Fodinicurvata sp. EGI_FJ10296: one gene and its partner. The protein of the gene in region 2 interacts with the protein of the main gene of each other region in a pairwise test. Links are inferred from orthologs where the notes say so. Each region holds a gene or a part of one and is shown on either strand. Other genes may lie near its edges.

The links.
Region 1: the proteins of hflC (region 2) and ftsH interact in binary tests that used the Escherichia coli proteins (3 or more experiments, as listed by UniProt). The link is inferred for Fodinicurvata sp. EGI_FJ10296 from one-to-one orthologs.

Annotation. Positions count from the first base shown.
Region 1 is NZ_JBFCVL010000002.1:532,338-536,326, reverse strand. Bases 583-3,569 are described here. They hold ftsH (ATP-dependent zinc metalloprotease FtsH), read left to right. Parts: upstream 583-1,108; coding sequence 1,109-3,031; downstream 3,032-3,569. Other genes in these bases: folP (dihydropteroate synthase), read left to right, coding at 3,039-3,569; tilS (tRNA lysidine(34) synthetase TilS), read left to right, coding at 583-1,057. Outside these bases: more of tilS, read left to right, coding at 1-582; more of folP, read left to right, coding at 3,570-3,989. UniProt on the Escherichia coli protein: Acts as a processive, ATP-dependent zinc metallopeptidase for both cytoplasmic and membrane proteins. Plays a role in the quality control of integral membrane proteins.
Region 2 is NZ_JBFCVL010000003.1:37,289-41,290, forward strand. The notes cover bases 260-3,259. They hold hflC (protease modulator HflC), read right to left. Parts: upstream 2,291-3,259; coding sequence 1,229-2,290; downstream 260-1,228. Other genes in these bases: ABZ728_RS06305 (DegQ family serine endoprotease), read right to left, coding at 260-522; ABZ728_RS06310 (DUF2065 domain-containing protein), read right to left, coding at 847-1,032; hflK (FtsH protease activity modulator HflK), read right to left, coding at 2,290-3,259. Also shown: more of ABZ728_RS06305, read right to left, coding at 1-259; more of hflK, read right to left, coding at 3,260-3,264.

The sequences.
Region 1 (3,989 bases), on a different replicon or contig from region 2:
CGACGGCCTGGCCGGAATGACGGCCCTGCGCGATCTGGGCGGGGTCATTCACGCGCGCCCGCTGCTGAGTTGGCGCCGCGCGATGCTGCGGCAGGTTTGCCGCGAAGCTGGCATCGGGTGGATCGAGGATCCGTCCAACGACGACGCGACCTACACCAGAATCGCAATGCGCCGCGCCCTCGCGACACAGGTGCCCGATACGGCCGAGGCCGGGACGGACCTGACGTCGGAGCTGCTCCGGCTGGGGCGTGCAATGGGGACGGTACGCAGACACATCGAGCAGGCCGTATTGGCGGCAGGCAGTCGTTATCTGACGATCGATGCCGCGGGCGAGGCGGAGATCGCGGCGGACGGGCTGCGTGGCCTGGCGCCTGCTGTGGCCGACAGACTGGTCGCGCGCGTACTGACCGCCATCGGCGGGCGCGGGTTTCCGGTCGAACCGGCTGCCGGTGCCCGGGCGGCAGCACTTGTTGGTCAGGGCCACGATGGCGGGCCGGGACGAGGCCATCTGTCTATTTCAGGCTGTCTTTGCCGTATGGCGACCGGCAGGAAAGCCGGCCCGTTTGCCGGGCAGACAGTGCTGAGATTGGTGCGTGAGCCCGGGCGGACGACCAGTCGCATGCGCGTAGCGGCTGGCGATACGGTATTGTGGGACAACCGCTTCATGGTTGGTCCGGTACCGGTGGCTGGATGGGTAGTGGCGCGGCAATCGCTCACGGACCTTGGCGGGACGGCCAAAGAGGCCCATCTGATCTCTATTGGCCGTACCTTCTGCTGTGGCGGTGTACGGGGTACGGGTGATAAGCTTGCGACAACTCCGTTCCTGAGCGACGAGGCGGGGCGTCCGATTGCCGCACCGCTCATTGCGAACCAGAAGGTTTCGGCGGTTGTTGGCGATAGTGCCGGCGGGGCGATCGGCGCGATGGGCGGAGTTGACGGGCCTGCGGAAGGCCCCGGAATAGAGCCAGGCGAGGTTTTCGGCATCCGCTGGGCGCCGAGGATTCCGCCGGATCGGCCAGCGTTCGCCGTTGTTGGAACGGCGAACCGCATTATTTAGTGTAGAGGGGACGGGTTTCGACCCGGCGGTGAGGATGAGAGGCGGTGAGACGTGAATAATCTCGGCAAGAATCTGGCGCTGTGGATCATTATCGGTCTGCTGCTGGTGGCGTTGTTCAACCTTTTTCAGGGATCGGGCGAGCAGTCCGCACAGCAGTCGGTTCCCTATAGCGATTTCGTGACCGCTGTCGATCAGGGCCGGGTTTCCGACGTCACGATGAAGGGCAACCAGATCACCGGCAGCTACCAGGATGGGCGGACGTTCTCCACATACGCCCCTCCGGGCAGCGATGTGGTTCAGCGGTTGACCGAAGCCGATGTCCGCGTGTCGGCGGAGCCGGATGACAGCAATATGCCGTCCATTTTCAGTATCCTGCTGTCCTGGTTCCCGATACTTCTGCTGATCGCGGTCTGGATTTTCTTTATGCGCCAGATGCAGGGCGGCGGTGGCAAGGCCATGGGCTTCGGCAAGTCCAAGGCCAAACTGCTGACCCAGCATCACGGGCGCGTGACATTCGACGAGGTCGCCGGCATCGACGAAGCCAAGCAGGAGCTGGAGGAAGTCGTCGAGTTCCTGAAAGATCCGCAGCGCTTTCAGCGTCTCGGCGGCAAGATCCCCAAGGGCTGCCTTCTTGTCGGACCTCCCGGCACAGGTAAGACGCTGACAGCCCGCGCGGTCGCCGGCGAGGCCAATGTGCCGTTCTTTACCATTTCGGGTTCTGATTTCGTCGAGATGTTCGTCGGCGTCGGCGCGAGCCGTGTGCGCGACATGTTCGAGCAGGGCAAGAAGAACGCGCCGTGCATCATCTTTATCGACGAGATTGACGCCGTCGGCCGTCATCGCGGTGCCGGACTGGGCGGCGGCAATGACGAGCGTGAGCAGACGCTGAACCAGCTTCTGGTCGAGATGGACGGGTTCGAGGCGAACGAGGGCGTTATCCTGATCGCCGCGACCAACCGGCCTGACGTGCTGGATCCCGCGCTTCTGCGTCCCGGTCGTTTCGACCGTCAGATCGTTGTGCCCAACCCGGATCTGGTCGGGCGCGAGAAGATTCTGAAGGTCCATATGCGCAAGGTGCCTTTGGCGCCGGACGTCGATGCAAAGGTTATCGCGCGGGGAACGCCCGGTTTCTCTGGTGCCGACCTCGCCAACCTTGTCAACGAGGCCGCCCTGCTGGCGGCGCGGCGCCGGCGGCGGGTCGTCGGCCAGCAGGAATTCGAGGACGCCAAGGACAAGGTCATGATGGGCTCGGAACGCCGGTCCATGGTCATGACCGAAGAAGAAAAGAAACTGACGGCCTATCACGAGGCCGGTCACGCGGTTCTCGCGGTTCATGAAGAAGCGTCGGATCCGATTCACAAGGCAACGATCATTCCCCGGGGACGTGCGCTCGGAATGGTGATGCGACTGCCCGAACGTGACCGCGTCAGTCTTGGCAAGCATAAATGCCAGGCCGATCTGATCGTCGCGATGGGGGGCCGGATCGCGGAAGAGCTGATCTTCGGGCCGGAGAAGGTGACTTCGGGGGCATCGGGCGACATTCAGATGGCCACCAATCTTGCCCGCAAGATGGTGACTGAATGGGGCATGAGCGAAAAGCTCGGCATGCTTCAGTACGGGGCGCCGGAGCAGGAGGTGTTCCTCGGCCACTCGGTGACCCAGTCGCAGAATATGTCCGACCATACGGCGCAGTTGGTCGACGAGGAGATCCGGCGGATCGTCGACGAAGCTTACGAGCGGGCCCGGAAGCTGCTTGTCGACAATATCGATCAGCTTCACAAACTCGCAAATGGGCTTCTCGAATACGAGACCCTTTCCGGCCAGGAGATCGACGCACTGTTGCGCGGCGAGGATATCGTCCGCCCCGAGCCGGATGACACGCCGCCACCGCCGAAACGTCCGGCGGGCAAGAAATCCTCGGTGCCGACCGGCGGTGCCAAAAAGGGCTTTGGCCCCGAGCCCGCAGGTACGTGAGGTCGGAATGATGGCCACGAACGGCAGCGCCGGGGATCCGGCGCTGCATGCACAAGCCGACAAAAGCCCCGGTCTCGACCGGGGCTTTTGTCGTTGGTTGGCGGATGATCCGTCCGCGCGGCTGTATCTGCGGCCGCTGCCGCTCGCAATTTCTCCCGGCGGTTTCTGCGAGAGCGATCTGGGCGGCGTGCCAAAGGCTAGCGGGCTGCCCGGTGCGTTGCCGTTGGCCGGGGGGCCGGTGCAGTTCGCGCAGATCGAGGTGATCGTTCGCCCGGCTTCCGGGGACGGATTGGCCAACCCCGGCCGGGCTGTTGCAAACGCGGACGACGTTAGAGACTGGGCGCGGACGGTGGGGCGCGAGGACGAGGTCGCCCGGCGCCTTGCCAATCTGACGGCGCCGCGCGCGGCGCTGGCCGGGCTATCCCTGGACAGGCCGCGTGTCATGGGAATTGTCAATGTGACGCCGGACAGTTTTTCCGATGGCGGCGACTTCAGCGACCGGCAGTTGGCGATCGATCACGGCCGATCGCTCGTCGACGCAGGATGCGACATCCTTGATATCGGCGGCGAAAGCACGCGGCCGGGCGCCATGCCCGTGCCGGTGGCCAGGGAACTGGAGCGCGTCCTGCCGGTGATCGAAGCCCTGGCCCCGTTGGGGGTGCCGATCTCGATCGACACCCGGCATGCCGACGTCATGCGCGCCGCGCTGGCAGTGGGCGCGCGGATCATCAACGATGTCACTGCACTGACCGGCGATCGCGAAAGTCCGCCGACTGCGGCGGCAGCCGATCCGGTGCCGGTCGTGCTTATGCATATGCTGGGCGAGCCTCAGACCATGCAGGACGCGCCGCGCTATGATTGCGCGCCGCTGGACGTCGCGGATCGGCTGGAAGCCTTCTGTTCGTCCGCGATGGCCGCCGGCATCGATCGCTCACGTCTCGTCATCGACCCGGGCATC
Region 2 (4,002 bases):
CTCGTCGGTTCCCACCACCGTCGCGCTGTAGGAACTGTCGTCATGCAGGGTGACGTTTATTTCATCCGCACCGTCGATGACGTGATTGTTGGTGACGATGTATCCGTTCTCACCGTCGATGATAAACCCCGACCCCAGCGACTGCGCACGGCGGGGCGGCCCCTGGCGCTGCTGGGGCATACCCGGCGATTGCTCGAAAAACTCGCGGAAGAATTCCTCGAACGGCGAGCCTGGCGGAAACTGCGGCATCTCCGGACCCTGGAAACGCTCTTCCATGACCTGAGTCGTCGAGACGTTGACGACGGCGGGGCTCAGTTCCTCGGCAAGATCTGCAAAACTGCCGGGGCGCCCGTTGTCCGACCAGGCCGGGTTTGCCTGAAGGCTCAACGCGAGGGCGAGAAGTGCGGCGGTTGCCCATAATGCGGCCATCAAAATCGATGACCGGTCGTCCCCGGCACGGGCTGCGGCAATCCCGCGCTTTGCCCTATCCGGTCCACTGGGGCTGTTGCTGTTCGATTTCATCTCTTGCGGACTCCATTCCCTATGACGTCTTTTGCACCGGCAGCCCACCGTCGGCATCACACCACCCGGGCCGACCCCGGGCCGACAGTGATACGGCGTTCCGGTGCGCCTTATGGCCATCAACTGTCGACCATCCGCTGGCGCGGAATCAGTTTTCCGCCAGGCCTTGGCCGATCTCGCGCGTCGATCGTAGCGGACAAGATCGCATGACAACTGATCTCAACCCGAACCCATTTAACCATATTCCCAGCGATGACCATTGCGCCGCAGTTTGATCTAATTGTGGCGGCGGGGACCGAAGTCAGGCGTGGCGTCAAGTCGCGGTCACCCCCTGACCAACCATACCACCGCGAGACCGAACATCGCCGATATCAGGCCGGCCGCGCGCAGCGTCGACGCAGGCATTCCCAGTATGGAAACGATCATACGCTTCATTCCAACGGGAAACGCCGCATAGACCAACCCTTCGACCACGAAAATCAGACCGATTGCCGTCAACAAATCCGCCACGGTATTCCCTGCTCTTCGCTAAGGCCGACGTTGACATCCGTCACAGATGCCGGAAAACGCCGGAAAGAAAAAGGGGTGCCTCGGCAGAGGCACCCCTTAATCGACGAGACATTCGCCAAACGATCTTCCCACTGCCGCGATGACCCCGGCGACGGCGCATTTGCCCGGAGCGACAGCAAGACAAATCGGCCCTGACTCAGGGTCGCGCCGCCAGCGCGGCCTCGTCGGCTGAGTTCACGTCGCGATCGAATACAGAGGATTGCGCGTCAGCGTCCTCGTTTTCGGGTTCCTGCGTTTCCTCGGACTCGTCGGGAGCCGGCGGCTGGGTTTCGTCGCCATTGGCGCCGGAGCCCTCGATCGATTCCATGATCCGCGCCGGAAGCGGCGTGCCGCCTCCGTCAAGGTTCTGAAAGAAACGGAAGAAGTCGCCGTCCGGCGACAGGACGAGCGTCGTATCGTCGGTATTCAGCGATGTCCGGTAGGCTTCGAGCGTACGGTAGAAGCCAAAGAACGCTTCGTCCGCCGTATATGCTTCTGCCAGAATACGGATCGAGGCTTCATCGCCCTGTCCGCGCAGAATCTGCGCTTCACGTTCCGCCTCTGCCAGAATGACGGTACGCTCACGCTCCGCCCGCGACCGGATCTGCTGGGCCTGCTCTTCACCCTGGGCGCGGAATTCGGCAGCTTCCCGCTCACGCTCCGATCTCATCCGATCGAAAACCGACTGCTCGGTATCTTCCGGCAGATCCGCCCGGCCGATGCGGACATCGACGACTTCCATGCCGAAATTTGCGGCCTGCGTGTCCACTTGCTGTCGGATTTCCTGCATGATGCCGGCGCGCTCATTCGACAGGATCTCCAACTGGGTCGCGTTGCCGAGGACTCGACGCAATGCGGCATTGGTCGTCCGCGTCAGCCGTTCGCGGCCGACAGTCTCGGTTCTGACGGTCTGGTAAAACAGCAGCGGGTCGGTGATTCGGAAGCGAATGAAGGTATCGACATCGAGCCGGCGCTGGTCCGAAAGGATAACCTGTTCAGCGGGCGGATCGAGCGCCAGGACCCGCTTCTCCATGAACGATACGGTCTGCACGAACGGAATCTTCAGTTTGAGGCCCGGATCGCTATAGACCTGCCGTGGCTCACCGAACTGCAGCACAAGCGCCTGTTCGCCTTCACGCACGATGAACAGGCTGTTGGCGGCGATGAAGGCGATGACCGCGAGCAGGCCCGCGAAGATGATGAGCTTCTTGTTCTGCATCAGTTCTGCCCTCCCGTCCGCGGCCGCAGCTGGTCGAGCGGAAGATAAGGCACGACCCCCTGGCCTGCCGCACCATTGGCGCCGCTGTTCTGGTCGATAATGACCTTGCGGGTGCCGGTCATGACTTCTTCCATGGTCTCGAGATAGAAGCGCTGTGCCGTCACCGTCGGCGCGACGTTATAGGCGTCGAGGACGTCGGTGAAGCGGGACGCATCACCCTGGGCGCTGTTGACCACCTGCTCGCGATAGGCGGAAGCCTCCTGGATGACCTGCTCGGCCTGCCCGCGCGCCCTTGGAATGATGTCGTTCCGATAGGCCTCGGCCTCGTTGCGGAGCCGCTGCTGATCCTGACGCGCACGAAGCACGTCGTTAAACGCATCGATGACTTCCTGGGGCGGATCGACCTTCTGAAGCTGGACTTCGGTGATCTCGATGCCGGCGCCGTAGCTGTCCAGAATATCCTGAACCAGACCACGGGTCATGGTTTCCACCTGCGACCGCGCCTCGTTGAGCGCGGGCTGAATATCGGTCTGGCCAATGACTTCACGCATCGCCGATTCCGCCGCCCGCTTCACGGTCGTTTCCGATTCGCGGATGTTGAAAAGATAATCGCGGGCGTTGGCGATTCGCCACAACACAGTGAAATTGATGTCGATGATGTTCTCATCGCCCGTCAGCATCAGGGATTCTTCGCGAATCTCGCGAATCTGTCCCTCGTTGACGCCGACATACCCGATATCGATGCGTTGGACGCGGGTAACTTCCGGCGTCTGAACGGCTTCGATCGGATATGGCAAATGATAGTGGAGCCCCGATCCTTCCGAGCGCACATACTCACCGAACCGGGTGACAACCCCTTCCTCCGACGGCTCAACCCGGTAAAAACCGGTAAGGAGCCATGCGGCGATCGCGATCAGTATGCCGATGCCGATGACGCGCCCCCCACCGAAGCCACCCGGAAGCATGGTCTTCATGCGATCCTGACCCCGGCGGAGCATATCTTCGAAATCCGGGGGCGTCGGCCCTTGACCTCCGCCCCCTCCGCCACTATTGCCGCGCTGACCCCACGGGCTCTGACCGCCGCCGCCGCCACCGCCGGTGCCACGACCGCCGCCCCAAGGACCGCCGCCGGACTGATTGTTCCAAGGCATGCGCCTGTTCCCTCTGCTCGCCCAATTCAGGACCGATTTCCGGTTCCTTTTAGGGGTTTAATCGCCCCCCACGCAAGGTCGATCGACTTGAACGACCCACTCCCGCGTCAATAGGGCCGGTCGGCATCCCGACAGACCGCACACTATTGCGGCCACGAAGGGGCACGGTTAAGGCACATTCGTCTCGCCGCCAATTGCCGCACGGTCGAATGCGGTCGCGGATCGCCGCGAACCGGCCCATGCGAAACCCTGCGAAACCAATGACACCGTCACCGGATGTCACCCCCGATAATCGCAAAGTGACCGCTTCGATGCCCCAATCAAGTCGAATTCGCAGCCGACTATTCATATGGGATCGATGACTCCGCATGGAGTACCGATTCGGTCGGCGTTGACCGACCGTATGAAACGGGTCCGGCCATCGAGGTACAGGGTGCACCTTGCCCGACGCACCACGGCCGGCCGCATTGGTCGATCTTCTCGTCAGCCGTCCCGCAGTGTAGTTTTTGCCGATATGGTGTTCATGAACCTTGTACGCACTCCCCGCCTTCACGACAGCCA